2 regions of the Weizmannia sp. CD-2023 genome follow, and region 1 is predicted to be linked to the other one. Evidence: riboswitches for the same ligand, from Rfam matches in the RefSeq annotation. Region 1 holds a riboswitch; the other holds the start of a gene.

Region 1 (15,770 bases):
TTCTTCCGGCAGGTTAAGCACTCTGTGGTGCAGCAGAAACCGGAGTTGCGGTTCCGTGCATCCAAGCGCCGCCCCGGCTTCCTTCAAATCTCCTTTCCATCTGCTGAAAGCGGCCAATTGTGCATCAGTCGGAAGCTCAGCCTCGATCAGCTGAAGCGGGAGCCGTTCATCCCCTTCCGTATACAAAAGGACGGCAATGCTCGGAAGCCCGTCCCGCCCGGCTCTGCCGATTTCCTGCAGATAGGCTTCCATCTGCAACGGCAGGTGAAAATGGATGACAAAGCGGATATCTGCTTTGTCCACCCCCATGCCAAACGCGCTTGTCGCACAAATGATCTTGATCTGTCCGTAAATAAACTGCTGCTGGATCAAAATTCTTTGCTCCTGGTCAATGCCGCTGTGATAGGCGGCCGCTTCGGCGATCCCCTCCTGCCTTAACCGCGCCGCCATTTCCTCAGCCGCCTTTTTGCTTGAAAAATAGATGATGCCGGGCTTCTGCAAGTTTTTCGCATAGGCAACTAGTTTTTCCTCTTTTTCGCGGTATGAAGGAATCCGGTCTATTTTAATGGCGATATTGGGCCTGTTGACAGAATAAATAAACCGGTTTGGGTCTTTTAAGCCAAGATACTTGCAAATATCGTCCCTCACCTGTTCTGTTGCTGTGGCGGTCAGAGCTAGGGTAAGCGGTGTGCCCAATTGTTTCCGGACTTCGCCAAGGTTTAAGTATTCCGGCCTGAAATCATGACCCCACTGGGAAATACAATGCGCTTCATCGACTGCAAAGAGCGCAGTCCGGATGGTTTTTAATTTTCCGAGGACATGGCGGTTGTGCAGCATCTCCGGCGAGACAAAGATGAATTTGAAAGCGCCCAGATGCGCAAGGGCCGCTTCCCGCTCCGGACCGGTTAAAAACGAATTTAACGCAACCACACTTTTTTCGCCGCGCATTTTCATCTGCTCTGTCTGGTCCTGCATGAGCGATAAAAGCGGAGAAACAATGATGCAGGATCCGTCCAGCAAATAGGCAGGCAACTGGTAGCATAAAGATTTTCCGGTACCGGTCGCAAGCATCGCCAGTGTATCTTTACCGTCCAGCAGTGAACGGATGACTTCTTCCTGCCCTGGCCGGAATGCGCTGAACCCGAACTTACTTTTCAAAAAGCTTAAAAGATCCACTGCGGCCCATCCTTTCTGCCAATACAAGGCGAATATGGAAATACGGGATGTCCCCTACTTTTTCTTTAATCGGTTTTAATTTCTTTGTATTTAAATCAGCGGCTGCCCGGATGATCTTTTGTTCTTCATCCTTTGGCACATACCGGTTCAGCGGAAAATCCGGGACCGTTAACGCGATTTCAATCAAATGGTCTTCAATCGTGCTTTGTTTTAACCCTCTCAGCGTGCTGATTTCCGCAATCGTTTTCCCTTGCTTCAAGAAGCCAAATGTCACCGCGGCAGACCGGGTCAGTGGCAAGGCCTTTTGCACATCGTGAAGCATTTGGTATAAATACCGGAATGTTTCAGGATCTCCGAGGATGCGCCGGACGATAAAATGAAGCAAATGCAAAAACCGGTACCAGTACTCTACAGGATCAAGGTGCAGGGCGGAGGCAGCCTGCGTGATCGTATATCCGATCCGGCCCGCACCCGTCAACCGAAGGACAAAAATTTCAGGCTTTTCCGGCGGGCTGCCGGAAAACAGACGGTAAAATTCACGGTACAAATGCTCCGCTAACGCAATCCTGCTTTTTGCATGCTGTTTCAGCCAGTTTTTTGCCCAAGCCTGAAGAGCCGGGTCCCTTTGAACCGGATAATATACTTTATTTCCATACACTAAGTTGGATACGGCCTGGGTAATGAGATTCAACCTTTTCCAAAACAGATTTGCCGAATCCTGGTATTTCAAGCCGTCCAGGTAAGGAAACCGTTCTTCCATCCTGCCGGTTGCCAAAAGCAGGGCAGCACCTTTTTCTGTGACCACGCAGGCATCCGGGCCGCTTTTTTGCAGCAACCCGGCTTTTAATAGGGCCTCTACTTCGCGTGTGAAAGCCTCACGGGAAATAAATGGAAACGTTTGAAAGAGCCTGCCAATCTTGAAAAAATGGGAATCCTGGATCGTCTGTGCTGATTTTTTGCCGTTTAATAGATGAAAAACAGCATAAGGGGTGCGTTCTCCATTCAGGTTGCTGAAGCAATCCAGCAATACAGCCTGTAAAAAAGGCATCTGAATCCTCTCCTGTTCTTTAGCTGAAAAAAGGGGGAAGTGCAAGGAAAAATCGGGGGTTGGTTCTATTTTAACATGGAAACCGGCGATTTGTTTACCATTTTTTTCATTGATTCGACAGGTTTCACGAACTCCGCCAGCCCGCTATTGAAATAAGAAAAAAAGAGTTTTAAAATGAAGGAGAAACACCGGCATGCCTTCGTGCACATGACGAGGCTGCCCGTTTTTCTTTTCTGCCATGATTGAACAACGAGGAGGAATCAAAATGGCAAAGTTTACAATCGTGGACAAAGATACATGCATCGCTTGCGGCGCTTGTTCCGCCAGCGCTCCTGATATTTTCGACTATGACGATGAAGGGCTTTCTTTTGTGATTTTGGATGATAATAAAGGCACTGCGGAAGTCCCGGAAATATTGGAAGATGACCTGATGGATGCCTTTGAAGGATGCCCGACAGAATCGATTAAAGTTTCCGACAAGCCTTTTGATGGCGATCCGTTAAAATACGAATGAAAAAAAGCAGGCCGTTTGAGCCTGCTTTTTTTCATATTCTTTTCCCCCCAATGGCGGATGCTTTGTCAATCCAATTTTTCATTTTTGTAAACATGAGCATAAACAAAGCCGTCACGATGAGGCCTTTCACAAGATTAAAAGGCAGCACGCCCGCCACAATATACGCTTTTACATTCCCGACCGAAAAGTTCATGAAGTACAGGTAAGCCGGTAAAATGACGAAATAATTTAAAATGCTCATACATACCGACATGGATACCGTGCCAGTGACTAGACCTACAGTCATGCCTTTTTTTGTCCGCATCCGTTTGTAAATGAGATATGTCGGCAGGACGAACAGCATCCCTGCAAAAAAGTTTGCCACATTCCCGATCGGTACCCCTGCTTCACTGCCGAGTGATAAATAATTCAGGATATTTTTGATTAGTTCCGCTACAACAGAAGCCATCGGCCCGTAAAGAAGGGCTGCCACCAATACCGGAATGTCGCTGAAGTCCACTGTTAAAAACGATGGAAAAGGCGGAACCGGAAATTTAATAAACATCAGCATAAAAGCCAGAGCACTGAGCAACGCGACCGCAACGAATTGCTTTACATCCCATTTCTTCATTTAAACTTCCTCTCTCCTTGTGACCGATTTATCATCAAAGGAAGAAAGGTGCCGCGGACCAAAATGAAAAGCCCCTGACAAAATGTCGGGGGCTTTGTAATAGGCGAGTCCAAATAAGCGTTTAATACGTCATTAAACACTGGCAACCCTTATCTTCTCCCATCCAGACTATACTGTCGGTTTTGGAATTTCACCAAATCCTGCCGGAAATCCGGCTCGCGGACTGAAAGGCAACTGCCTTATCACCGCCGGTCGGGAATCTCACCCAGCCCCGAAGATAAATCGTATGAAATTTTGATTACAAGCTTATTATACATGCCGGCTGCCATTTTGTGAAGCATTCCGCATCACTTTCATTCATTTTTTATTTTCAGCACCTGGCCGGCCATAATCCGGTCCGACCGCAATTTGTTCCAGCTTTTCAGCCTTCCCACGCTCGTATGAAAATGGAGGGCAATGTTCCAGAGCGTGTCGCCTTTTTTCACAGTGTAAGCTGCAGGCTGAGGGACGGTGGAAGCAGCAAAAACCCCGTAAGGATCATGGGTCTTGGCGGAAACCGTCTGGCCCGGCGCGCCTGGTCCGAAGATCAAAAACGGGTCAATGGCGTTTTTCTTATCCGGCGTCCATGGCCCGTTATGCACTTCAAAATGAAGATGGATACCAGTTGAATGGCCGGTCGAACCCATATAGCCGACCACCTTTCCTTTTTCAACATGCTGCCCCGCTCTCACTGCCCTTCCGGCAAGATGGGCGTAAACCGTTTCATAACCGGACGGATGGCGGATAAAAACAACATGGCCGTAGGATGCGGACAGATAGGAACGGATAACGGTACCTTCTTGGGCGCTGAATACTTTTGCGCGGTATCTTCCGGCAATATCAAGCCCTTTATGTGTGCCGTATCTTGTGTTAAATGTGTCGGAGATCGTCCCTGCCGCCGGAAAAATCCAGTCTTTTGTCGCTTCATGGATAACCGACCCGGATGCGGCTACGTCATTTGCCGAACAGGCAAACCCCAGGCATGCAGCTGTCAATGAAACGAAAAGGCATATTTTGATGTATGCCGGCAATTGATCCACCCCATTTTCATTTTTTCAATTCCGTTTCAAGCAAAGCCATCTTCTAAGATGCGCAAAAAACGGGAAAATATACAAAAAAAGGCAGACCCGGCGCAGAGGTCAGCCTTTTTTTGGAAGGAAAAATGAAAAGGTGGTCCCTTCCCCTAATTTGCTTTTGACAAAGATCCGGCCACCATGCCCTTCGACAATGTTTTTGGCAATCGCAAGGCCCAGCCCTGTTCCCGATTTGCCGCGCGTCCTTGCTTTATCCGCTTTGTAAAAGCGTTCAAATACAAACGGCAAATCTTCATCCGGAATACCGGATCCGTTGTCTTCGACGTGTACATATACGCCGCCGGGTGCTTCTTCCTCTTTTACTTTGACGTAACCGTTCGGGGAAGTATGCCGGAGGGCGTTATCAATTAAATTCGTCAGCACCTGTTCAATCCTGTCGGCATCGATTTCAAGGGTGAGATCGCTGTCCGAAGTCTCGCAAACGAGGTCGATTCCTTTTTCTTTCGCGATGCCGTTAAATTTATGTGTCACTCTTTCGATGAAACTGTTGAATGAGACCGGCTCCATTCTAAACGAAAAATGCCCTGCTTCCATTCTTGCCAGATCGAGCAGCTCATTGACAAGCCGGCCGATCCTGAGCGTTTCATCGTAAATGATTTTGGCAAATTCTTTCTTTTCTTCTTCACTTGCCGCAATATCATCAATGATCGCTTCGCTGTATCCCTGCAGCATGGCAACCGGCGTCCGCAATTCGTGCGAAACGTTTGCGATAAAATCATCGCGCAGCTTGTCCAGCTTCCGTTCTTCCGTCATATCGCGGATAATGGTGACAACGCCGCGGATCCGAGACAAATTATAAAGCGGGCTTGCAATCATAACATAGTACCGGCCGTTGATTTCAATTTCATCCGTCTGTTCTTTCTCCGTTTCGACCACTTTTGCAAGCAATGCGGACAGCCCTTCAGGAAGTGGAGCATCTTTTGCAGCCTGGTTATGATACCAGTTTTGAAGAAACATCTCAGCCGGCGGGTTCATGATTAAAATGGCGCCGTCCCGGTTAAAGGTCAAAACACCATCGGCCATGCTGCTTAAAATATTCCGCAGCTGCTCTTTTTCCTGCTTTAAGGCGTCCATATTAAATTTAAGCTGTCGCCCCATCGTATTAAAAGCGGTCGCCAGTTCCCCGATTTCATCACGGGTTAAAATCGGCACCTTTTTGTCAAAACGCCCTTTTGCCACTTCAAAAGCCGCTTCCCGCATTTTATGCAATGGCCCGCCAATCCTTTTTGAAAGGAAGAAAGCAAAGCCGGTCGTTAAAATAATGGCAATGCCTGCACCGAGCAAAATGATTTTTGTCGTTTGCCGCGTCATTTCCTGAAGCACTTCCAATGACTGGTAAACAAATACCGCGCCCGGTTCTTCCCCCTTCACATGAAGCGGGACGGCCGTCACAATCACATGATGGTACTTATTGCGGGAAGACCCGCCAGAAGGGGTTAACTCTTTGCTCACTTTCTTCTTTTCGCTAAACACTTGGGACAGCTGCTTGTCCTTTAAAATCGACGCGTACGGGATCCCTTTGTATGATTTGGAACCGGACGGATAAAAGATATCATTTTTGCGGTAAACGATCATGACTTTCTCGTTTTGGTCCAGAACGCCGAGGGCAATTTCTTTCCCGATCTTTCCGCTTGGGTGCTCCTCCATAATCCTCGAGATTTTTTGCGCCGTATTAGACAAATCCTGCTCAATCTGATTGATATGGTATTCTTCAAAAAACTTGAGCAACAGTACCGTCAGGATGAGCAGAACGCAGGCAACCATCAGCAGAATGGTCATCCACAGTTTCCCGACAACCGTCCGCCAAATTCTCATTCCGGCGCAACCTCAAATTTATACCCGACGCCCCAGACGGTAACGATCATTTTAGCCGCGTTTTCGCTCACTTTATTCAATTTTTCCCGCAAGCGTTTGACATGCGTATCCACCGTACGGAGATCACCGAAAAATTCATAATGCCATACTTCTTTTAAAAGCTGTTCGCGGTCAAACACTTTATCCGGAGATTTGGCGAGAAAATAAAGCAGCTCATACTCTTTCGGGGTCAGATTGACTTCCTTTCCGTCCGCTGTGACGCGGTGAGCATCATTGTCAATGGTAATATGCGGGAAAACGACAATGTCTTTTGCTTTTGTATCCGCGTTTAAGAAACCCGTTTGCAACGACCGGCGGAGCAGGGCTTTCACCCGCAGTACCACTTCGCGCGGGCTGAAAGGTTTTACAATATAATCATCCGCGCCAACTTCAAATCCTTCCACCCTGTTGGCTTCTTCGCCTTTAGCCGTCAGCATGATCACGGGCGTCATTTTCTTTTCGTGCAATTCCTGGCACACTTCAATGCCGTCTTTGCCCGGCATCATAATATCGAGCAAAATGCAGCTGTAGTCTTTTTCAAGCGCCATTTTCAAAGCGGTATCGCCGTCTTCCGCTTCATCTATCGTGTAATTTTCCCTTTCCAAATACATTCGTAACAGGCGCCGGATCCTTTCTTCATCATCAACCACTAAAATTTTTACATCCTCATCCATGGCTATTCCTCCTCAGTCAATATCAGCCGCCTGCTGCGAGCAAGATTCATCCAGCCGGTAAAATCCTTGCGGGCTTCCCGGGGCCATGCAAGCCGCCCGCATCCCCGGGTGGGGCTCCCGGGGATGCGCAGGATTCAAAAGCTTACAAAATCAGGCATACGAATGCAGCCCAGCAATGACAAGATTTACTGCAATCAGGTTAAACAGAATAATGGCAAAGCCAATGACGGCCAGCCAGGCGGATTTTTCACCTTGCCAGCCTTTTGACATGCGCAAATGGAGAAAAGCGGCATAAAACAGCCACGTAACCAGTGCCCACACTTCTTTCGGGTCCCAGCTCCAAAATTTGCTCCAGGCAATTTGTGCCCAGATCATCGCAAAGATTAACGCGCCGAGCGTAAACACCGGAAACCCGATCAATACCGAACGGTAGCCGATCTCATCCATTAAATCCGCATTTATATTTTTGGTGAGCGGTTTTAACAGCGCGCCGATCCGCTTTCTGGCCGCCAACCGGACCAGCACGTAAAGAATGATGCCGCTCAAAACAGACCAGAGCACCGTGTTCAGTTTGACGGCATTGATAAAGGCCGGCACATAAAACCACGGCGTCATTCTCCCAGCTGTTAAAAGTTCCCCGCCATGCGGCCCGATAACAGCCGGCATATGGTAGACGAGGGCATTTTCCCCCGTGTTTTTTGCCCCGTTGCGGTCAATCCAGCTGAAATCCACTTTGTAATGAAACAAGCCGAAAGCGGATTTTGCAACAATAAAACCGGCGATGCAGATTAAACAAAGCATAACAAATTCCAGCCAGAAAGTCTGCCGGTTTGATTTTTGCTGATCAGTGCTTTTCACAAGGTAAATCAGCCCGGCAGCAAAACTGACAGCAAGAATGGCCTCCCCGGCGGCCGCCGTTGTCACATGAATCTGCAGCCAGTAGCTCCTGAGAGACGGCACGAGCGGATTGATGTCTTTCGGGAACATGCTTGCATAGGCAATCAAAAGAAGTGCAACCGGCAAAGCAAACAGCCCGAGCACCGCACTCCTGTAAAGAAAATAAATGACCATAAAGGCTCCAACAAGCATCATACCAAAAAAAGTAGTGAATTCAAATAAATTACTTACAGGGGCATGCCCGGATGCGATCCACCTTGTAATAAAATAACCGGCCTGGCAAATAAACCCCGCAACCGTTGCGAAGATCGCAAAATTTCCCCACTTCGTTTTTTGCGGCCCAGTGCTTCCCTGTCCCTTTTTCGGTGTGCGGATCGCGCCGCCAAACAGTAAAGTGCCGATTAAATACAAAAGAAATGCGGCGAACAACAACCGGCTGCTCGTTTCGACCAGATTTTCCAATTTTCCCCCTCCTCATCCGATTGCTCCTGTCTGTTTAAGCCGTATGGGCCTGTTGCGGATTCTTCCGTTCTTTTCTGTCAACAAGCGCCGGCATGCCGGATGCGCTGAGCACCCATTCCAGCTCCCTTTTTAGCCCGTACCAGTTTTTATTTGTATGGGCTGCCAAAAGCACGGCGCCTTTCTCCCGCTTCAGCCAGAAACGGCGGTGATTCCAGTACGCGCCCTGAATGACCCCGATCATAAAGATCGCGCCCCCAACGGCCAGTACCCAGAGCGTCTCGTCTTTTCTTACGGCCAAAGCAGAAACATTCCGCGTTTCAAGCCCGGCAAAAGCCAGCTTGTAGTCATTTTTTCCGAGCGGTTCCACAGTCTGACGGATGGCAACAAAGCTTTTTTCCCCTTTCGGATGCTCCGGCGAAATTAAGCTAAAAAGAAAAGCAGGATTGTTTGGAATATACGAATCCGTTTGCGGCTCCCCGTTTTTGGCAAACCCTGTAAACGAAGGATAGTAGCCGAGCAGCTTGACTTTATAGCCGTTTCCGAGCGGGTACTCCGCCTTTGGATGGTACAGGTCAATTTTAAGTTTGCCGTATATTTTTTTATTCGACTTCTTCTCAAAAGCAAAAGACATCGCCTGGAATTCATCCAGCTTGTAATCCATTTGATACACGGCGTAATGTCCGAATTTCAAAGGCTTATTGACCTGGATGCGGTAGAATTTCACTTTTTTAAGCGGGGCGTCTTCCCCTAAAACGCGCTTTTTCCCCTGCTTGTAAAGCACGGCATCCGTCTCGAAATTTTTCGCAACATTGCCGACCCTATTCAGTGCCGATTCAAAATTTTGATTGTCTTTTTTGCTGTAAACTTGCAGCTTGAATTGCTTGTTCAGGAGCACATACTGCCCGTTTGTGCCGGGGAGCACCGCTTTTTCTCCTTCCCTCACCCAGACCAGTTCATCGACATACATGCCGGGAACAAAGCGGAGCATAGAGCCGCAAAGAAAGATGATCAATCCGATATGGTTGACGTACGGCCCCCAGCGGGAAAACCGATTTTTCTCGGCAAATAAGTTCCCGCCTTCTTCGCGGATTTTATAATGTTTCGCTTCAAGCCGGTGTTTGACCTGTGCATAAGCGGCGTCATCGATGGCCCCTTCCTTTTTCACGTACAGGCGCTGCCGCTTCAGAAACCCTTCATGGCGCGCTGCTTTCTGGTTTGAGAGGGCGCGGCGCAGCGGGATAAAGCGGTCAAGGCTGCAAATGACGAGCGAAACGCCGATCAGGGCGATGAAAAGCAGATACCACCAGGAATTGTACAGGTTATCAAATCCGAGCGTATACCAGAGCTTGCCGAACCAGCCGTACTGATTCTCGTAATACTCGGACGGGTCGACATTGGAAGGGATATAGTCGGCCTGGGGCAGCACAGTGCCGAGTGCTGACGCAATTAACGTCAGGACAATCAGCCAGACACCGGTTTTTACGGACGAAAAAAAATTCCAGATTTTATCCACCGGCGTTTTTTTATACACTTGCGACCTGCGCGCGCTTCCTTCATACCGCATATCATGGAGGACTGCCGCCTCCGCTTCTGCTGTCAGCGCTTTCCCGCACGACTCGCACAAAACGGTCCCGGGAGGATTCACATGTCCGCACTCACATTTTATATCCTTCATTGTCTCTCTCCTCGGTTATGGTTTGATCATATCCATCATGTCCTGAATGTCTTTTTTGGAGAGGTTTTGGTTTCCAATGATCACTTTTTTGACTTTCCCGTCCGGCCCGATCAAAAAGGTTGTCGGAAGGGGGTCGATGTGATACGCATGCTGGACATCACCGTTTTTATCAATCAGCACCGGGAACGTAAGCCCGTACTGTTTCACGAATTCGTCCACAAGAAAGCGCGTATTTTTTACGTGGACGGCAAGAATTTCCACGCCTTTTGGTTTATAGGACGAATAGAGTTCATTCATATAAGGCATTTCTTTCTTGCACGGCTCGCACCATGTCCCCCAAAAATTCAAAAGGACACCTTTCCCTTTATAATCAGATAACCGGTACGTTTTCCCATTCAAATCTTTCAGGATAAAATCAGGGGCCTTATCCCCCGCTGCAAGCGCTCCCCGCGACTCCTTCGTCGCATTTGCATACAGTGTGTAACCGACAGCCAATACCAAAACAGCGAGAATCGCGGCGCGGAAAATGAGACGTTTCTGTTTCGTTTGTGACATTGCTCCTCCCCCTGTCCAAAAGTGTCACACAACTCTCATACATTATAACATTTTTCTGTCCTTTTTCGCTGTTTTTTGAAGTTTTTGTGAACAAAATAAGCCCCTTAACTTGCGCTTTTATTTACGGGAGGCGCCGCCGTTTTCGGCAAGGGATCTTAACGTCTTGACTTCGTGCGGGGTGAGCTCCCTTTTTTCGCCCGCGTTTAATCCTTTTAATGTCAGCATGCCGTATGCTTCGCGCCGCAGTTTTTCAACCGGGTAGCCGAGATGTTCGAACATGCGCCTCACTTGCCTGTTTCTGCCTTCATGGATCGTAAGCTGGACGATCGCTTTCTTTTTTCGTTTGTCCATGGACAACAGTTTTGCCCTGGCAGGCGCAGTCATGCCGTCCTTTAGCCGGATCCCTTTTTCCAGCTGCTTTAATTCCTGCCTGGATGGAATGCCGGAAATCCTTGCAATATACGTTTTGTCGATTTCAAAACGCGGATGCATCAGAAGGTTTGCAAATTCACCGTCATTGGTGACTACTAAAAGGCCCGACGTGTCGTAGTCGAGCCGGCCGACCGGATAAACCCTTGCACCCGCATCGCGGAAATAATCGCTTACCGTTTTTCTCCCTTTGTCATCGCTGACAGTGGAAATCACCCTTCTTGGTTTATAAAAAAGGTAATATACTTTTTCTTCACGCTCAAGCGGAATGCCTTCCACTTCAATTTTATCCGACTGGGATACTTTTGTCCCCAGCGTTCTGACTGTCTCCCCGTTCACTTTTACTTTCCCTTCCAGTATCAGCTGTTCCGCTTTTCTCCGGGATGTGACACCGGCCTGTGCGATCACTTTTTGCAAACGTTCCATCCGTTACACCTCAATCTGTTTTGCTTAAACTATCCTTTAAGCATTATGGCATAACGTAAATAAAATGCAAAGCCGGACGAGCGAAACAAGCACCCTGAAATGACGGAGAAACCGTTTTTTCTTTTACCGCGTCAGAATAACAACAGCACCATGAAAATCGCAATCATAATCCCGAACAGATCGGCGAGCAGCCCGACTTTTAAGGCGTCCCCCATTTTCCGGATGCCGACTGCCCCGAAATAAACGGTTACAACATAAAGGGTGGTATCCGTGCTGCCCTGGATGACGGATGCCATTCTCCCGATGAGCGAGTCCGGCCCGTATGTTTTGATCAGATCCGCCATCAGGGCAAGAGCGGCATTGCCGGAAACCGGCCGGATCAAAGCAAGCGGCACGACTTCAGATGGGATACCGAGCAAATGCAGGGCCGGTTTTAAAAATCCGACAAAAAAATCGAGCGCCCCTGAGGCCCTGAAAATTGTGATCGAGACAAGCATGCCAACTAAAAAAGGAATGATGGAAAAGGCAATTTTAATGCCTTCTTTGCCGCCTTCCACAAATGTTTCGTAAGCCGGCACTTTTTTCCATGCGCTGTAAAGCAGGATAAATCCGACCATTGCCGGAATCAGCCAAATTGAAATCAGTGAGATCCATTTCAAAAACATCACTTCCTCCGTTTCGTCCGCCGGTGGTAAAAATAGCGGTCAATGCAAATGGCGGCAATGGTCGTTGCAAAAGTGGCGATGCAGGTCGGCGCCACAATCTCGGTCGGATGCGCGGAACCTGCATTCAGGCGGATGGCAATCACCGTTGCCGGAATAAGTGTGAGCCCGGATGTGTTTAAAGCAAGGAACGTGATCATTGAACGGCTTGCTTCCGGTTTCCTTCCGTTCAGTTCGTGCAGCTGCTCCATCGCTTTAATGCCGAGCGGAGTGGCGGCATTTCCGAGCCCAAACATATTGGCAATCATATTGGAGAGGATGTAGCCGAGTGCCGGATGGTTGTCCGGCACATCCGGAAACAATTTTTTTATCACCGGCCGGAACAGGCGGGAAAGTTTCGAAAGGAGGCCTGAAACTTCCGCAATCTTCATCATCCCGAGCCAGAAAACAAGAACGCTGATCAGGCCGATGCTGATCGAGACCGCATCGCGCGCGGATGTAAAAATCGCCTCGTTCACCGCCTGCATCTTGCCATTTACCGCCGCAAAAACGAGCCCGATCACGGCCATGCCGATCCAAATATAATTAACCATTGTTTTTCAGCCCCAATTGGATCCAAAATGTCTCTTTGAACTGTTCAAGCCATGTTTCTTTCTCTTTAACCGGCGTTTTCTGATAATAAATAGGCGTGCTCGCGATCACCTTTTCGTTTAAATAAACAATCGCCCTTCCGACGGTCTCCGGCACTTTTTCCGGGTCTTTCCACGAATTTTCAGGCTTTTTGATCCGGTATTCGACTTTTACGGCGTCTTCTTCTCCGGCTTTAAGCGGGTAGGTGATATCCCGTTTCACATAAACATGCTGTTTCAAATATTTCGTGCGGACGGCGGCAACCGGCCCCTCTTCCACAATCCGTTTCCTGTCATACTGGCTGAAGCCGTACTCATACATCGCAATATGGTCATCCCAGTCATCCGAATCGTTCAGGGTAACGGCGATGAGATTTTCGCCGCCTTTTGCCGCCGTTGTCACAAGTGTCCGTCTGGCCGCTTTCGTATAACCGGTTTTCCCGCCCGTACAGTACCGGTACTTTTCAGTCAGCAGCCGGTTTTTGTTCCGCCAGCCTTTGTAAAATTTCGTGCCGGTAATTTTCCGGAACTCTTTATTTTGCATCGCGTATTTCATTAACAGCGCCATATCGTAAGCGGTCGAATAATGGCGGCCACCCGGGTCTTCAAGGCCGTTCGGGTTAGCAAAATGGGTGTCATGCATGCCGATCTCCTTCGCTTTTTCGTTCATCATAAAAACAAAGCCTTCTATGCTGCCCCCGACATTTTCGGCAATGACATTGGCGGCGTCATTTCCCGACCGGAGCATGAGCCCGTAAACAAGATCCTTCATTTTCCATTTGTCTCCCGGTTTCAAATACAATGATGACCCCTCGGTACGTACGGCGCGGTTCGAAACGACAGCCTCCTTGTCCATTTTTCCCGATTCAATGGCCACTAGCGCCGTCATGATTTTCGTAATCGAGGCAATGCTTCTCGGTTCATATGCATCTTTTTCGTACAAAATCCGCCCTGTATCCTGGTCCATTAATATCGCGCTTTTTGCCTGCACAGACGGCGTATCAGCAGCAGCCGCTCCGGGCGGAAGGGCCGAAAAAACAAGCACTGCAAGCGCCGCATATAGGAAGTACCGTTTCATAAAGAAGCTCCTTTTTTCAGCTTTTCCAAACCGCGTTTTGTACAAGTTTATGCACGGAACAGGAAGAAATAACCGGAATATGTGTGAGACGAAAAAAGCCTGCACCAATTTGGGCAAGCTTTCTTCACGGCGAAAATCCGTTTTCGCCTTTTTCTTCATGGAATTTTTCAAAAAACAGATCTGCTTCTTCCTGCGAAAATTCGTCTTCCGGCTGTTCGGGAAACGGCGGCAGTTCTTTTAAACTTTTCAGCCCGAAATGGTCAAGAAATTCTTTGGTCGTACCGTAAAGGATTGCCCGCCCGGCGCCTTCCTGCCTGCCGACTTCCTGGATGAGCCCTTTTGCCATCAGCGTCTGCAGCGGCCTTTCTGTTTTCACACCGCGGATTTCTTCGATTTCAATTCTTGTAATCGGCTGTTTATAGGAGATGATCGCCAGTGTTTCAAGTGCCGCCTGCGATAATGTATTCGTATTCGGGGATTCGACCAGTTTTTTTAAATACGGCGCATGCTCTTTTTTGGTTGCCAACTGGTACGTGCCGGCCAGTTCAATGAGCGTAATGCCGCGATCCGGGTCGTTTTCATATTGTTCTTTTAAACGCTTTAAAATTTCAACTGCTTCAAACTCTTCAATTTCCATTACATGGGAAATTTGCTTCAGGGAAAGCCCCTCGTCCCCTGCAACAAACAACAGGCTTTCGAGGATGCCTTTCCAATGGACGATTTCCATATCAATCCCCCTCTTTCCTTACAACGGTAATGTCACCGAAATTTTCTTCCTGTACCGCCATAATTTGATGGCGCTTAATCAGTTCCAGGACAGCCAAAAAAGTTACGACAATTTGTTCTTTATCGTGAAAAGAGAATAAGTCGTAAAATTGGACGCTTCCCGGCGCCGTTTCCAGCTGTTTTAAAATTTCATCCATTCTTTCTTCGATCGAGATTTCCTGCCGTGTGATTTTGGTAAACAGCGGTTTTTGCAATTTTTTTCTGCGCAAAAGTTTATTTAACGCGCCGATCATATCATAGATCGTCACATTGGCGCCGATTTTTCTTCCATCTGCGTCCGACGCATACGCCGACAAATCGCTCGGCGGCTTGGTGAAGATTTCGCTGCGGCCGGCTTCAAGGCGTTTGAACGTGCTGGCTGCTTCCTTGTATTTTTTGTATTCGAGGAGGCGCTCGACAAGTTGTTCGCGCGGGTCTTCTTCCACCGTATAATCTTCATCCGGTTCATCTGGCTCCTGTTTTGGCAAAAGCATTTTGCTTTTGATCGCCAAAAGCGTGGCCGCCATCACAAGATATTCGCTTGCGACGTCCAGTTCAAGCTCTTTCATTGTATGGATGTAGTCCAAATACTGCTCGGTAATTTCAGCAACCGGAATATCGTAAATGTCGATTTCAAGCTGGTGGATCAGATGCAAAAGCAGATCGAGCGGTCCTTCAAACGCGCCGATTTTCACCTTATATTCCATAAAATTGTACACCGTTCCTTTTTCAAAGCGTCAAAATAAGTATAGCCTGAAACGTATGTATCTCCAATCAAAAGCGCGCAGATGGGCAGGAGTCCATACACGTTCCGGCGCGCCTACATAGTATACCATGTAATGACTGTTGAGGGAGGGGTTATCATGGCTGACGGTTTTGGCTGGGGCAGCGGATTTGCGTTAATTGTCGTGCTTTTTATTTTGTTGATCATTGTCGGCAGTGCGTATATCTGGTAACCGTAAAAAGGGCCTCCGGCATCATGCCGGCAGGTCCTTTTTGCCGTATCCGAAATAAAAGAAGACCCGGTCAGGACAGGTCTTCTTTTTCAGCACACTTATGGAAGAAGTCAACAATGTATTTATTCGGAACCACTTCTTTTCCTTCATACATTTGTTTTAAAGCCTTGACCATGCTTTTCCCGATTCCTTGGTCGCGATAAGACGGATTGACGGAAATATGCTGG
Region 2 (15,770 bases), on a different contig from region 1:
GTTAAATTAAACTGCAAAATATCGGCAATCGGTTTTTCATCATCCACGACCAAAATTTTTTTATCCATCGTCCATACTCCTTCATTTAAAATGCGCCATTCTCATTGATTGACATCTATCTACAACTTTCTATCATCTTTAGTCTTTATGTTCCTAAAAAATCTCATTTTCCCCGCATCATGGCGAACAGCAATGCCCCTGGAAATCCAGAAGCATTGCTGCTCTGTATCAAAGGATTCACAGGCAGCTTCCAGCAGCCATACTATTACAATTTTAACTTACTTGCATAAAAATTGTCCAATTCTACTGAAACCATGCCCCCTGGTAATATCTATCAAGAGTGCCGGGGGATACGGCTTGCATCCTGTTTTCCATTCTGGCGGGTTAGAAGAGCCATATAATAAAAAAGCACTACGAGAGTCTAAGTCATCGCAGTGCTTTTTAGTAAATGGCCCGGGACGGAATCGAACCGCCGACACAAGGATTTTCAGTCCTTTGCTCTACCGACTGAGCTACCGGGCCCGAACCGAAAACAAATATGTATAATTAAAAATGGCGGTCCCGACGGGAATCGAACCCGCGATCTCCTGCGTGACAGGCAGGCGTGATAACCGCTACACCACGGGACCATTGTGCATTTTGTAACAACAGAAGTAATGTTATCATATCTATCATCCATTTTGCAACACATTTCTACAAATTTTTTAAGTGAATGGCAATTGAAATTTCAGCAAATGTTCATTTTCAAGCATGGCCGCCGTAAAAGATGGAAAATCATGACCCACTTTAAAACAATATAAAAACGGCGAGAAACCCCTTTTATGGGATCTCGCCGTTTTTTCCGTTCTAGTGGACATTCTGGGATGAAAATCGCTTTTAGCAACCTCACCCGATGATGCTTTTTCATCGGTTTTCTTTTCGACGTGGTTCCACTACCGTTTTTCCGGCAGCCCAAATCCGATTCGTCCGGGTTTTCCGTCACACCCGCCAGACACTTTGCACCACAATCGTCTGCAGGCGGTCCGGACCGACGGAAAACATGGAAAGGGGAACCCCGGTCAGTTGGGAAATGCGCTCTAGGTAATGGCGGGCATTGTCCGGGAGCTCATCAAGGGAACGGCAGCCGGTAATATCTTCCGTCCAGCCCGGCAGTTCTTCGTAAACCGGTTCGCATTCAGCCAGCACTTTTAAGCTGGCCGGGAACGCTTCAAGCACTTTCCCTTTATAGCGGTAGGCGACACAAATTTTCAACGTTTCAATGCCGGTCAGTACATCGAGCAGGTTTACGGACAAGTCTGTCAGGCCGCTCACCCGGCGCGCATGGCGGACGACAACACTGTCAAACCAGCCGACACGGCGCGCTCTTCCTGTCGTTGTGCCGTATTCATGTCCGGTTTCGCGGATCCGGTCGCCGGTTTCATCCAAAAGCTCTGTCGGGAACGGGCCATCGCCAACACGTGTCGTATAAGCCTTGGCAATGCCGACAACATGGTTGATTTTCGACGGGCCGACACCGGAACCGATTGTGACGCCGCCGGCAATCGGGTTGGATGATGTGACAAACGGATAAGTTCCCTGGTCAATATCGAGCATGACCCCTTGCGCCCCTTCAAAAAGGACGCGTTTGCCCGCATCAAGCGCGTCGTTTAAAACAACCGACGTATCGCAGACATATTGTTTAAAGCGCTGGCCGTATTCGTAATAAGGCTCCAAAATTTCTTCCAGCGTAAAGCCTTCCGTTTCGTATATTTTTTCAAACAGACGGTTTTTTTCCTCAAGATTGCGCGTCAGTTTTTCTTTGAATTCTTCGTAATCAAGCAGATCAGCAATCCGGATACCGGTCCTTGCTGCTTTATCCATATACGCCGGGCCGATCCCTTTTTTCGTCGTGCCGATTTTATTGCTGCCTTTCCGTTCCTCTTCTGCACCGTCCAGTTTAATATGGTAAGGCAGAATGACGTGCGCACGGTTGGAGATGCGCAAGTTTTCCGTTGAAATACCCCGTCCGTTCAGATAATCCAGTTCCTCGACGAGCGCCTTTGGATCGACGACGACACCGTTTCCGATAACACAAATTTTGTCTTTATAAAAAATCCCCGACGGAATCAAATGTAGTTTATACGTTTCCCCATTAAAACGGATGGTATGGCCCGCGTTATTCCCGCCCTGATAGCGGGACACCACTTCCGCATTTTCAGAGAGGAAGTCGGTAATTTTTCCCTTTCCTTCGTCCCCCCATTGTGTACCTACCACGACAACTGACGACATTGAGTGCACCTCCGCATATTTTACAAATCATGATTTCCATCCATCATTTTACCAGCTTAAACCGCCAACAGTCAATGTAAATCCGAACATTTATATATTTTTTCAGCATTTTTATTCGTAAAACGCACAAAAAAAGCCTTTCCCCGAAAAGGAAAAGCTTCATATCGATACTTGCTATGCCGGAACAGGCGCATCGTCAAACCGCCGTTCCAGGTTCACAAATTTATTGTACTCTTTTATAAAAGCGAGCTGGACGGTGCCGACCGGGCCGTTCCGCTGCTTCGCAATAATGATTTCAATGATGTTTTTATTCTCCGTGTCCTGTTCATAATAGTCTTCCCTGTACAGAAAAGCCACGATATCAGCATCTTGTTCAATGCTTCCCGATTCACGAATATCGCTCATCATCGGGCGCTTATCCTGCCGTTGTTCGACGCCCCGGGAAAGCTGGGAAAGGGCAATGACCGGCACTTCAAGTTCACGCGCCAGCGCCTTCAGCGATCTTGAAATCTCAGAAACTTCCTGCTGCCGGTTTTCCCGGGAACGGGCGCTTCCTTGAATCAGCTGCAAATAGTCGATGACCACCATGCCAAGCCCGTGCTCTTGTTTCAGGCGCCGGCATTTCGAGCGGATTTCCGTTACCCTTACTCCAGGGGTATCATCAATATAAATGCCGGAATTAGAGAGGCTTCCCATTGCCATCGTCAGTTTCCGCCAGTCTTCGTCTGTCAGCGCCCCGGTCCGGAGCCGCTGGGCATCGATATTGCCTTCCGCGCACAGCATCCGCATGACAAGTTGTTCAGCGCCCATTTCAAGGCTAAAGATCGCCACATTTTCCTCTGTCTTCGTGCCGACGTTTTGCGCGATATTGAGGGCAAATGCCGTTTTCCCGACAGACGGGCGCGCCGCCACAATAATCAAATCATTGCGCTGGAAACCGGCTGTCATCCGGTCAAGCTCGTAAAACCCTGTCGGTATCCCGGTGACGTCGCCTTTCCGGTTATGGAGCATTTCGATGTTATCATATGTGCTGACAAGGACATCTTTGATATGTTTAAAATCGCCGGCATTTTTGCGCTGGGCCACTTCCATAATGCTGCGTTCGGCTTCATCAAGCAGTTCATCGACATCGTCTTCCCGCGTATAGCCTTCCTGGGCAATATGGGTGGCAGTCCGAATCAGGCGCCTGAGCAAAGCTTTCTCAGCTACAATTCCGGCATAGTAAGCGATATTGGCCGCTGTCGGAACGCTTGCGGCCAGTTCGCTCAAATAAGAGAGGCCGCCTGCATCTTCAAGCTGCCGGGTGGCTGATAATTCTTCCGCCACTGTTACAAGATCGACTGCCTTGCCGGCATCATTCAGCTTCGCAAACACCTGGAAAATTTTTTGATGGGCATTCCGGTAAAAATCCTCTGCCGTCAAAATTTCCGAAGCTGTTATAAATGCAGAAGGCTCCAAAAAAATGGCACCAAGCACTGCCTGTTCCGCCTCAATATTTTGGGGGGGAATGCGGTCTTGCAATTCATTCATTTTGAATCCTCCATTTTATCCTAAATCATCCAGTTCCGGCACCAAACATAAGCATGCCGGGGAGAATGGCAGTTTAACCGGTAACCCGTTTGCCGTAAGAGAACCGCACACTTATTCCAAATAGAAAAAATGTGATCACGATAAAATGGATCACATTTTTCTGCACGTACTATTATTTTAACACGCGGAAAACAAAAAGAAAGCTGGTAAAATACGTTTCTATTCGGAAACGTGGACATTGAGCACTGCCGTTACGTTATGATGTAATCTGACCGGCACTTTCGTGTAACCCAAAGTGCGGATCGCATCCGGCAGCTCTATTTTTCTTTTATCCACCTGAATCTGGAAGCTTTTTTTCAGTTGTTCAGAGATTTGTTTGCTTGTAACCGAGCCGAACAGTCGCCCGTCCTGGCCCGATTTGGCTTTGATTTCAACCGTTATGTTCTCAAGTTTCTCTTTTAATTTTTTGGCTTCTTCCAGTTCTTCCTGCGCCAGTTTTTCTTCTTTCCGTTTTTGGGCTTCCATGCTTTTCAGATTGGCAGGCGTCGCTTCTATTGCCGCCCCGTTTTTGAACAAATAATTGTGGGCATAACCATCCGCCACATTTTTAATGTCTCCTTTTTTTCCTTTGCCTTTTACGTCTTTCAGGAATATGACCTTCATGATTGCTGACTCCCTTCCATATACTCTTCTATCACTTGAATGAGCTTTTCTTCTGCCTCATCAACCGTTATATTTTTCATCTGGGTGGCTGCATTGGAAAGGTGCCCGCCGCCATCCAGCGTTTCCATAATGATTTGCACATTGACGCTTCCAAGCGACCTTGCGCTGATCCCCACTTCATTCTCGCTGCGCCGTCCGATGACAAAAGAAGCATCGACGCCGTTCATCATTAAAATCGTATCGGCAGCCTGCGCCATTAAAACAGGGGAATAAATGGTTTCATTTTTCCCTTTTGCCACCGCGATGCCGTTTAGCGGAAATTTAACGGTTTCCACAAGCTTGGCGCGCTGGATATACGAACGCAAATCTTCTTTTAAAAATTTTTGTACAAGCACCGTATCGGCACCCTGGGCACGAAGATAGGATGCTGCATCAAACGTCCGTGAGCCTGTCCGCAATGTAAAACTTTTTGTATCCACTATTATACCAGCAAGCAGGGCAGTTGCTTCAAGCATATTGATTTTGCCGTTTTTCGGTTGGTATTCCATCAATTCGGTTACAAGTTCGGATGTCGAAGAGGCGTACGGTTCCATATAGACAAGCAGCGGGTTTTTAATAAAGTCTTCCCCGCGGCGGTGATGGTCAATGACAACGACATTTTCAATCCGCCTGACGATTCGTTCATCGATGACAAGGGAAGGCTTGTGCGTATCAACGACAACAAGCAATGTGTCATCCGTCGCCATTTCAAGCGCCTCATCCGGTGTAATGAAGCGGGCATACAAATCCGGATACTGTTTTATTTCCCCAAGCAGCCGCTTGACACTTGTGTCCGTTTCACTCGGATTTAAAATAATATAGCCGTCTTTTTGGTTGATTTCCGCCACTTTCCGGATGCCGACAGCCGCTCCGATGGCATCCATATCCGGAAATTTGTGGCCCATGATCATCACTTTGTCTCTTTCCATCATGAGTTCCCGCAGCGCATGGGAAATCACGCGGGCCCGGACCCTTGTCCGCTTTTCAACCGGATTTGTTTTGCCACCGTAAAATTTCACTTTTCCGTTCGCCTGCCGGATGGCAACCTGGTCACCACCGCGCCCGAGGGCAATGTCGAGACTCGATTGGGCAAGCTCCCCAAGTTCGGGGAGGGACGGGACACCTGCGCCAACCCCGATGCTCAAAGTCAGCGCCACGTTTTGCTTCGCTGTGGCCTCCCTGACTTCATCAAGAATCGAGAATTTATTGTCTTCCAATTCATGCAAAATCCGTTCATTAAATACCGCAATAAATTTATCAGACGAAATTCGTTTAAAAAACAGGCCGAACTCCATTGTCCATTTGTTTAAAATCGAAGTCACGAGACTGTTCAGGCTGCTGACAGACTGGTCGTCCATGCCTTGTGTCACTTCATCATAGTTGTCCAAATAAATAATGGCGATCACGGTCCGTTCATCTTCATACAACTGCTCGACTTCGGCCTGTTCCGTAATGTCGAAAAAATAAAGCAGCCGCTCTTCCAGTTTCAGGACAACCCTGTACTTCCTTTCATTCAGACTAATCGTCTCGGAATGCATTTCCTGCTTAATCAGCGGTACGAGCACTTCCGCTACATCATAAAGGGAACGCCCGACAAGTGTGTCTTCATTAAAGCAGGAGGCCATAAACGGGTTTGTCCATTCAATGATGTAATCTTCATTGTACAGCATGATCCCGATCGGCATTTCCATCAGCGCTTCTTCACCGACGCGTTTGACCCGGTAGGAAAGATTGGAGATATAGCGTTCGATTTCTTCGCTCGACCGTTGTTCCACGTAAAATGCGCAGTAGGATAACGCCCCGAGCACAACAATGCCGGCTGCCGTTATCCACCAGTGGTAAAAGAAAATAATACCGAGCAGGATGAGAGACACTGCAATTAAGCCGTATAACGGATAGCGCATGAACCGTTTATTGTAGTAAGAAGGCATACCTTCAGCTCCTATATTGAGAAACTAAGAAAGGGTCACTTTTGAATCATCCGCCTGAAATCAAATCCTAAATCCATTATACCGAATATCATAACAAGATAAAGCAGCGGGCTGAATATGATTGATAAAATGACGGCGAAAGCCAGTAACCCTTTTGGCCATTTTTTCTCGTGGCTGACAAAGCTTATAAAAGCGTACCCCTGCAGCAAAATGAGAATTTGGAAAATCAGCATCAGATTCAGAACCGCTTTTGCAAAGAAGCTGCCCGTGTCCCCGTGCATCAGCAGGTTGGCCACCATTGCCAGAATGAAATACCATAAGATATTTCCCGGCAGCCGCATTTCGCGGAAAGGTTGAAAGGACGGAACCGGGACACCGAAACGTTTGGCGATTGGAAAGTTCACAGAAATGAGCACAAAAACGGCGATAAAGGCAGAAAGCAATAACAAGCTCGGCAAATAGACAGAGTACATCTGGCTTGCGACATCGGCCATTTGCGCAAACCGGTCCTCATAGGCCTGTGGTTCCCCAAGGCTGTTGACAAGAGATTTCGACTGTTCGATTGACTGCTGCATGATGTTTAAGTTTTCCGCGATGATATTCAGATGGAATAACTTCAGGGCGGCAAACAGCCCGATGATCGTGACTGCTAAAAAGGCCAGGCTGGTAGCTATGTATATAAATAATTTTGATTTTTTTAGCTGAATAGCGTATCCCATAACAAATCCAATACAACCAAAAAAAACGGCCATCGGGATTGCCATGACTGTTCCCATAATGGCAGACACAAGCAAACAAACCAGACAAAAGACAAGAATCGAACGCAAAGGATATTTGGCACAAAACAGGATAAAAGGCAGCGGAAGAAAAACCAGAACAATTATCCGGATCACCGGGACATGCAATGCAACAAGCAGCATGACGCCGAAAACCGCTGCAAGCATCGCCCCTTCTGTCAGCATTCTTGTTTTTTTCACACGCATGCTCCCTTCAAAAAACCATCATTTCCCCTCATTTTACCATAACCATTCCATGAAGCAAAAAGATAATAAAATGAAAAAAGACAACCTGAAAACAGGGTGTCTTTTTTCATTCATATATTGAAAGAAAAATCCAGTTGCTTTTTCCGCTGCTTATTTGTCTTCTGCAACATAAGGAAGCAACGCCATTTGACGTGCGCGTTTGATTGCAGTTGTCAATTTACGTTGGTATTTTGCACTTGTACCCGTTACACGACGAGGAAGAATTTTTCCTCTTTCAGAAATGAACTTTTTCAGCAAGTCCACATCTTTATAGTCGATATGGGTAATATGGTTCGCTGTAAAGTAGCATACTTTCCGGCGTTTCCGTCCGCCTCTGCGTCCACCTGCCATTTTTTCACCCTCCTTTTTATCACAACTTTACGGGTCTTCCCGCATTAAAACGGAAGATCATCATCAGAGATGTCAATCGGTTGTCCATCATTTGAGAACGGATCTTCATCAGGCTTTGAATCATTACGCTGATACTGATTTTGATTCTGATTGTACCCCGGGAAAGCACTCCCTTGGTTGTTCCCGTAATTCTGGCTGCTGCCGCGTTCCTGATTCGCACTTCTCGGTTCAAGAAACTGGACGCTGTCTGCCACGACCTCTGTGACATACACGCGCCGGCCGTCCTGAGCTTCGTAGTTGCGTGTCTGAATCCGGCCGTCTACGCCTGCCAGACTTCCTTTTTTTAAGTAGTTGGCCACATTTTCAGCCTGCTTTCTCCAAACAACACAATTGATGAAATCCGCTTCCCTTTCCCCCTGCTGGTTTGTAAACGTACGGTTTACAGCCAGGGTAAAAGTAGCAACCGCTACTCCGCTCGGCGTATAGCGCAAATCGGGATCTTTTGTCAGCCTGCCTACGAGAACAACACGGTTCAACATCAGAATCAACCCCTCTCATGATTCAAAATCCGTTTCACGTGAAACGTTTTATCGTTAAAAATTATTCTTCTTCTCTTACAACAATGTGGCGGATAATATCACCATTAATCTTCGCCAGACGGTCAAATTCCTGGACTGCAACCGGTTCAGCATTCACGTTGATGATATGGTAGTAACCATCACGGAAGTCCTGAATCTCGTATGCAAGACGGCGTTTTCCCCACTCTTTCGATTCGATGATTTCCGCACCCTGGTTGTTGAGGACATTGTCAAAACGCTCAACAAGCGCTTTTTTTGCCTCATCCTCAATATTTGGGCGGATAATGTACATAATTTCGTACTTTCTCATCTGTTTGTCACCTCCTTATGGACTATGCGGCCCTTTTATTCAAAAGGGCAAGGAGCAATGGTTCATGCATTCATTACTCACAAGTCGTAAGTATACCATATCCCGCAGGCAAAATCAATTGTCTTAAGACTCCATCCCGCTTTTTGCTATCGCTGACATCCCTATTTTATCAAACATACGTTCCTTTCGCAAGGGCTTTTTTATAAAACGGACTTAAGTTTTTACATCAAAAGCAATAACACCCTTTTCAAATTTATGCTTCTATTTTCCGGATGACATTCGCCATTTCGATCGCGCTCACTGCCGCATCCCAGCCTTTATTGCCTGCTTTCGTCCCGGCTCGCTCAATCGCCTGTTCAATCGTGTCGGTTGTCAGAATCCCGAAAATGACAGGTGTTTCTGTAGAAAGGCTTGCATGGGCGACTCCTTTTGCCGCTTCTGCACTTACATATTCAAAATGCGGGGTCGCGCCGCGGATCACCGCGCCAAGTGCCAATACGGCATCATATTTGTCCGTTTCTGCCATTTTTTTTGCCGCCAGCGGGATTTCAAACGCGCCCGGTACCCAGGCAAGATCAATTGCTTCTTCTTTAACGCCATGCCTTAATAATGCATCCTTTGCCCCGCTTACAAGCCTTGTTGTAATGAATTCATTAAAGCGGGCAGCAACCATGCCGATTTTTAAGCCGGTTCCAACCAGATTGCCTTCAAATACTTGTCCCATTTGATCTCCTCCTATATATGCAGCAAATGCCCCATTTTTTCCGCTTTCGTACGCAAATATCCTTCATTTTCACGGACAGGTGCGATTTCAACCGGCACTCTTTCCGCAATTCGGATACCGTAACGCGTTAATGCCTCCACTTTATCAGGATTGTTTGTTAAAAGCCGGACTTGTGTTGCCCCGAGATCTTTTAAAATTTGCGCAGCGATGCAGTAGTCGCGCATATCTGCCGGAAATCCAAGCCGTCGGTTGGCCTCCACTGTGTCCAATCCTTTTTCCTGCAGCCGGTAAGCTTTCAATTTATTCAGAAGCCCGATCCCCCGCCCTTCCTGCCGCATATAAACGAGGACACCGCGCCCTTCTTTTTCAATCCGCGCTAGGCTCCGGGCAAGCTGCGGGCCGCAGTCGCAACGGAGGGAACCGAAGCAATCACCGGTCAGGCATTCGGAATGGATCCTTGCCAGCACCGGCTCTTCGCTGTTGACTTCCCCTTTTATAAGGGCAACATGTTCTCCCCCTGACAGCAAATCTTTGTAGCCGGCAGCCCGGAACGTGCCGTAACGCGTCGGCAGCGTGATTTCCGCTTCTTTTTGAATCAGTTTCTCATGTTTTTTTCTGTACTCGATTAACGATTGGATCGTCACCAGTTTGATGCCAAATTTTTTGGCCATTTCCTCCAGTTGAGGGAGTCGTGCCATCGTGCCGTCTTCATTCATGATTTCGCATATCACGCCGGCCGGATTTGCGCCTGCCAGTTTTGCCAGGTCAACGGCTGCTTCCGTATGGCCGGACCGTTCCAGGACGCCGCCTGCTTTGGCCACTAACGGGAAAATATGCCCCGGCCGGTGAAAGTCTTCGGCTTTTACCGCGTCTTCTGCCAGGTGCCGGACCGTTTTGGCACGTTCAAATGCGCTGATGCCGGTCCGGGTGGCAGCATGGTCAATGCTCACGGTGAAGGCCGTTTCATGGCTGTCGGTATTTTGCCGTGCCATCGGGTAAAGATCGAGCTGCCGTGCTTTTTCCGCCGTAATCGGTGCACAGATGAGCCCGCGTCCTGCTTTGGCCATCAAATTGATCATTTCCGGTGTCGCTTTTTCCGCAAGGCCGATAAAATCACCTTCGTTTTCCCTATTTTCATCATCGACGGCAATCACGACTTTTCCGGCCTTTAAGTCTTCTACTGCTTCTTCAATGGTATGAAACAAGTTTTTCACCCCTTTGTTTACATAAAACCTTGGTCTTTTAAGAGCGCCATCATGCCGCTCTCTTTTTCCGCCCGTTCTCCGTTCCTGAACAGCCCTGCCATATACTTGGCCAAAATATCGCATTCAATATTCACGGCATCGCCAATCTTTTTTTCCGGCAATATCGTATGCTGCTGCGTATGCGGCACCAATGAAACGGTTAATTGCCCGTCCGCAGCCCCGAACACAGTCAGGGAGGTGCCGTCGAGTGCAACCGAGCCTTTTGGGATCAGAAAGGCGGACAGGGAGGAGGGAACAGAAATCGTGATATAAACGGCATTTTCCATCCTTTGTTTCAAACAGACCGTGCCCGTGCCATCAACATGCCCTGTGACAAAATGCCCGCCGAACCGCCCGCCTGCAGCCATTGCCCGTTCAAGGTTGACCTTGCTGCCGATGTTCAGCCCGGCCAATGCCGTGCTGAAAAATGTTTCAGGCATGACATCAGCCGTAAATGCATTTGGCGTATAGGATGTGACGGTTAAGCAAACACCGTTCACTGCAATGCTGTCGCCAAGCCGTACATCTTGGAGAACCGTCCTGGCCTGTACGGCAAGCTTAAGGGAGCGGGGGCCTCTTTCCACACGTTTCAATATGCCGGTTTCTTCAATAATTCCTGTAAACATGCTCCGGCACCCCCTTTTGGACGGCAGCCGTAATTTTTAAATCCGGCCCGATCTGTTCCACTTTTTCAAACCGGAGCGGCAAAGCATCGGCCACCTTGCCAAACCCGTGTCCGCCGAAAGGGGACGGCGCGTTTTGCCCGCCGACCACTTTCGGGGCAATGTAAAAAATATACTGCTGCACTGCGCCTTCTTTTAAAAATGAGCTGTTTACCGCCGCGCCGCCTTCGACGAGTAAAGTCATCATGCCTTTTTTTCCGAGCGCCGCTAACACGTCACGGATCAAGAGGCGGGCATGCGGCATGCGGGCCACTTCGGCATTAAGCTGCTTCAGACATTGTTCTTTTTCTTTTGGTGCATCGCTTCCGCAAAAAATAATGGTTGGCGCATCGCCGTTTAGCACTTTCGCTTCCGGCGGGATGCGCAAATGGGTGTCTAATACAATGCGAATAGGATTTTTCCCGGAATGGGGCAAACGTGCGGTGAGAAGGGGGTTATCTTGGAGAACGGTTTGTATGCCGACAAGTATTGCATCATGCCTGCTTCTTAACCAGCGGGCATCACGCCTTGCTTCTTCACTTGTGATCCATTTGCTGTCACGGGTTTCAGCTGCAATTTTTCCGTCTGCCGTCATGGCGGTTTTGACAGTGACAAACGGTGTTTTCGTTTGAATAAAGTGGAAAAAAGGGCGGTACAACCTTTCCGCTTGTTCCTTCAATACCCCGGTTTCCACTTCTACGCCGGCTTGCCTGAGCTTTTCTATTCCTTTGCCTGCGACAAGCGGATTGGGGTCCAATGCAGCGATATATACTTTTTTGATGCCTTTTTCAATTAAAAAATCTGCGCACGGCGGCGTCTTTCCGTAATGGGTACACGGCTCCAGCGTCACAAAAACTTCAGCGCCCTTTGCTAGCGGCCCGGCCTGTTCCACTGCAAGCCTTTCCGCATGTTTTTCTCCTGCCTTTAAGTGGGCCGCCATCCCGGCGATCGTGCCGTTTTTCACGGCGACACTTCCAACCGGGGGATTCGGGGAAGTCTGCCCGGCCACACTTTCGGCCAATTGGAGTGCAAGCTGCATATAATCTTCTTTTTGCAATCCTTTCATGCCTCCTGTATTCAATTTCCGCCAACATACACCCGTGAAAACAAAAAACCCGCACGAAGATGTGCGGGGCAAAACGGCATAATGAAATACGCGTTCCAATAAACGCCTGATCCTTCTCCCATCCAGACTGTTACTGTCGGCTTTGGAATTTCACCAAATCCACCGCATTCCGGAGAATACGGGTCACGGGCTTTGAGTTTCCTCATCACCGCCGGTCGGGAATTGCACCCTGCCCCGAAGGAAAATATTCGACTGATATTTATTTTAACGGATGATTTGAATTTTTTCAATACAATTCGAATATTCGTCCAAAAGTCCTGTTATACATTAAACCTGAAATGCATGACATCGCCGTCCTGGACAACGTAGTCTTTTCCTTCCAGGCGCACTTTTCCGGCTTCTCTTGCAGCTGCCACGCTGCCATATTCGATTAAATCTTCATACGACACCGTTTCAGCCCGGATAAACCCTTTTTCAAAGTCGGAATGGATAATGCCTGCGCATTGCGGGGCTTTCATACCTTTTTTGAATGTCCACGCGCGGACTTCCGGTTCCCCAGCCGTAAAATAAGTCGCAAGGCCAAGCAGGCTGTAAGCAGCTTTAATCAGCTGGTCAAGACCGGATTCCCGGATGCCGAGTTCGGTTAAAAACATTTTTTTCTCATCGTCATCCAGCTCGGCAATTTCTTCTTCAATGCGGGCACATATGACAATCACTTCCGCGCCTTCTTGTTTGGCATATTCGCGCACCTTCCCGACATACGGGTTTGCGGACGGGTCCTGAATGTCGTCTTCACCGACATTGGCCACATACAAAACCGGCTTGCTCGTTAAAAGCTGGAACCCTTTGACGATTTTTTGCTGGTCTTCGGTCAGTTCCACCGCCCGCGCCGGTTTTTCCGCTTCAAAAGCCGCCTTTAATTTGGCCAGCACTTCGTATTCGGCAACGGCTTCTTTATCCTTCTGTTTTGCTATTTTCTCCACACGCCCGATACGCTTGTCCACCGTTTCAAGATCGGCCAGGATCAATTCAAGATTAATTGTTTCGATATCATCAATCGGATCGACTTTCCCGGAAACATGTGTAATGTTCTCGTCCTCAAAACAGCGCACGACATGGCAGATTGCGTCCACCTGGCGGATATGGGAAAGAAACTTGTTCCCGAGCCCTTCCCCTTTGCTCGCGCCCTTGACGATCCCGGCAATATCCGTAAATTCAAAAGTGGTCGGCACCGTTTTTTTCGGATGGTACAGTTCTGTTAATTTTTCCAGCCGTTCGTCCGGCACTTCCACCATGCCGACATTCGGGTCAATCGTACAAAACGGATAGTTCGCAGATTCGGCCCCAGCTTTTGTGATCGCATTAAATAAAGTCGATTTTCCGACATTCGGCAAACCGACAATTCCGGCTGTTAACGCCATTTTATGTCCACTCCTTCAAACATTCTCGTATCTTTCAAGTTTTTCCCGGCCGTATCAAAAACCCCCAGGGTGCCGCTGGATGCGCCCGGTTAACATTTTTCGTTTGCCGGCCTTACTTAACCGCACCCCGGCTCCCAAAAAAAGACACCCGTAAAAGGGCTATGCTTCTTCGTGCTTGACGAGGATTTTTTTCAGTTTGCGGACAAATTCCCTGCGCGGCAGCAGCACGCTGTGTCCGCATCCTTCACATTTAATGCGGATATCCGCCCCCATCCGGATGATTTTCCAGCGGTTTGTGCCGCACGGATGCTGCTTTTTCATTTCCACAATATCATACAACCCGAAATTTTTATCTTCCATGTTCATCCCCCTTTAGAAATTGGCCGGCTAATGTCTCTTCTTTCTCAGTACGGGAATAAGTCACCATTTTAGGATAAGGTGCATGGATGCGATTTTCGTCCAATGCTTTTTTAATTTCTTTTTTCAACACTCTCGCAATATACCAGTGTGCCATCGGGAGGGTTTCCGCCACCACCCTGAGCGTAACATCCGTGGTGCCGAGCTGCTGGACGCCCAACAGTTCAGGCTCTGACACAACTTCTTCGTGCTCTCCCGCAAATGACACCAGTATTTCCTGAATGGCCGCTTCCGCTTTGTCGATATCCTCTTCGTACGGAATACGGACATCCACAACGGCGACGCTGTTATGAATGGACAAATTGGTGACTTCGGAAATATTGCCGTTCGGAATGATGTATAATTCGCCGGTCCAGTTTTTGATTTTTGTTGTCCTGAGCCCGATTTCTTCCACAACGCCTTCGTATTTCCCGATCTGCACCGTATCGCCGACCGAAAACTGGTCTTCAAAGATAATAAAGAATCCGGAAATCACGTCTTTTACAAGGCTTTGTGCCCCGAACCCGACAGCCAGCCCGACAATTCCGGCACCGGCCAGAAGCCCCTGGACATTGATGCCGAGAATGGACAAAATCGTGACAATGGTAACAAACCAGACGAGATAGGTCAATGTGTTCACCATCAGCCGCAACAATGTGGCCTCGCGCCGCTCTGAAAACCGGAGAGGGGCTTTGGCGCGGACTGCAAAAATTTTGCCGATCGCCTTTTTGCCGAATTTAATGACCAGTGATGCGACAAGCAGCACCACAATCATCTTCAGTACTGTCTCCCCGATTCCGATCCATGTATTTTCATTTAACCACTTGGATGTGAGGTGTTTGAGATATGTCTCAAAATGGCCCATATTCCACCAACCTTCATTTCTTTTAACGTTATTGTAACAAAAAAACCGCGCTTGCTCGACAACCGGCTCCGCTTTTCAAAAATTACCTTTTTGATTGGCGGCTGAATCATGTGTAAAACTGCCGGTTGCGGGTATCAAAAAAGAGATATGTTAATGTATAGATTTTTTTGATTTTCCGTATACTGGTACTATTACAAAGAGGGAGTGGCTGATATGAATCTGAGAAAAGGACAATTGGAATTCGGCGGCAATCGTATCAAGGTATTTCATGATGATGTTCTGGCAAAAGAAATCATATCCAACCATATTTTATCAGCACTTCCGAAAAGCATAAACCGGGAATTGGTGGTGGTCTGCATCGGCACCGACCGTTCCACCGGGGACTCGCTCGGGCCTTTAACGGGCACTTTTCTGGAAGAAACAGGCCTGGCCTGCTTCAACGTATACGGAACGCTGGATAAGCCGGTCCATGCTTTAAACCTGGAAGAAAATATTGAAAGGATTTATCAAAAGCACCACGACCCCTTCATCATTGCCGTCGATGCCTGCCTTGGAAAAATGAAGAGCGTCGGCATGATCCAAATCGGCGACGGCCCGGTGAAACCGGGGGCGGGTGTAAAGAAAGATTTGCCTCCTGTTGGCGACATCCATATTACAGGCATTGTGAACATCAGCGGTTTTATGGAGTTTACCGTCCTTC

What was found. A riboswitch is a leader RNA that binds a small molecule or an ion and turns the genes downstream of it on or off. The one in region 1 is predicted to bind FMN.
Region 2: it holds a riboswitch for FMN, as region 1 does, so the genes downstream of both, ribD (bifunctional diaminohydroxyphosphoribosylaminopyrimidine deaminase/5-amino-6-(5-phosphoribosylamino)uracil reductase RibD) here and P9687_RS09875 (ECF transporter S component) in region 1, are expected to answer to the same signal.

What each region holds. Positions count from the first base shown of each region.
Region 1 is NZ_JARTJQ010000070.1:18,543-34,312, reverse strand. Features, by position in the region: gene P9687_RS09890 (RecQ family ATP-dependent DNA helicase) at 1-1,176, opposite strand, end outside; gene P9687_RS09885 (helix-turn-helix domain-containing protein) at 1,148-2,224, opposite strand; gene P9687_RS09880 (ferredoxin) at 2,490-2,738, shown strand; gene P9687_RS09875 (ECF transporter S component) at 2,770-3,348, opposite strand; FMN riboswitch at 3,496-3,631, opposite strand; gene P9687_RS09870 (peptidoglycan DD-metalloendopeptidase family protein) at 3,702-4,427, opposite strand; gene P9687_RS09865 (ATP-binding protein) at 4,527-6,296, opposite strand; gene P9687_RS09860 (response regulator transcription factor) at 6,293-7,009, opposite strand; gene ccsB (c-type cytochrome biogenesis protein CcsB) at 7,160-8,359, opposite strand; gene resB (cytochrome c biogenesis protein ResB) at 8,403-10,043, opposite strand; gene resA (thiol-disulfide oxidoreductase ResA) at 10,059-10,598, opposite strand; gene P9687_RS09840 (pseudouridine synthase) at 10,716-11,453, opposite strand; gene P9687_RS09835 (spore maturation protein) at 11,585-12,118, opposite strand; gene P9687_RS09830 (nucleoside recognition domain-containing protein) at 12,118-12,708, opposite strand; gene P9687_RS09825 (D-alanyl-D-alanine carboxypeptidase family protein) at 12,701-13,981, opposite strand; gene scpB (SMC-Scp complex subunit ScpB) at 13,947-14,549, opposite strand; gene P9687_RS09815 (segregation/condensation protein A) at 14,551-15,294, opposite strand; gene P9687_RS09810 (YjcZ family sporulation protein) at 15,451-15,543, shown strand; gene P9687_RS09805 (GNAT family N-acetyltransferase) at 15,614-15,770, opposite strand, start outside.
Region 2 is NZ_JARTJQ010000003.1:29,716-45,485, forward strand. Features, by position in the region: gene yycF (response regulator YycF) at 1-68, opposite strand, end outside; tRNA gene P9687_RS00580 (tRNA-Phe) at 450-522, opposite strand; tRNA gene P9687_RS00585 (tRNA-Asp) at 554-629, opposite strand; gene P9687_RS00590 (adenylosuccinate synthase) at 979-2,268, opposite strand; gene dnaB (replicative DNA helicase) at 2,443-3,798, opposite strand; gene rplI (50S ribosomal protein L9) at 4,018-4,461, opposite strand; gene P9687_RS00605 (DHH family phosphoesterase) at 4,458-6,431, opposite strand; gene P9687_RS00610 (YybS family protein) at 6,467-7,408, opposite strand; gene rpsR (30S ribosomal protein S18) at 7,565-7,804, opposite strand; gene ssb (single-stranded DNA-binding protein) at 7,849-8,343, opposite strand; gene rpsF (30S ribosomal protein S6) at 8,405-8,692, opposite strand; gene ribH (6,7-dimethyl-8-ribityllumazine synthase) at 8,946-9,416, opposite strand; gene P9687_RS00635 (bifunctional 3,4-dihydroxy-2-butanone-4-phosphate synthase/GTP cyclohydrolase II) at 9,428-10,621, opposite strand; gene P9687_RS00640 (riboflavin synthase) at 10,639-11,286, opposite strand; gene ribD (bifunctional diaminohydroxyphosphoribosylaminopyrimidine deaminase/5-amino-6-(5-phosphoribosylamino)uracil reductase RibD) at 11,267-12,388, opposite strand; FMN riboswitch at 12,495-12,634, opposite strand; gene ychF (redox-regulated ATPase YchF) at 12,709-13,809, opposite strand; gene P9687_RS00655 (DUF951 domain-containing protein) at 13,969-14,169, opposite strand; gene P9687_RS00660 (mechanosensitive ion channel family protein) at 14,159-15,070, opposite strand; gene yyaC (spore protease YyaC) at 15,284-15,770, shown strand, end outside.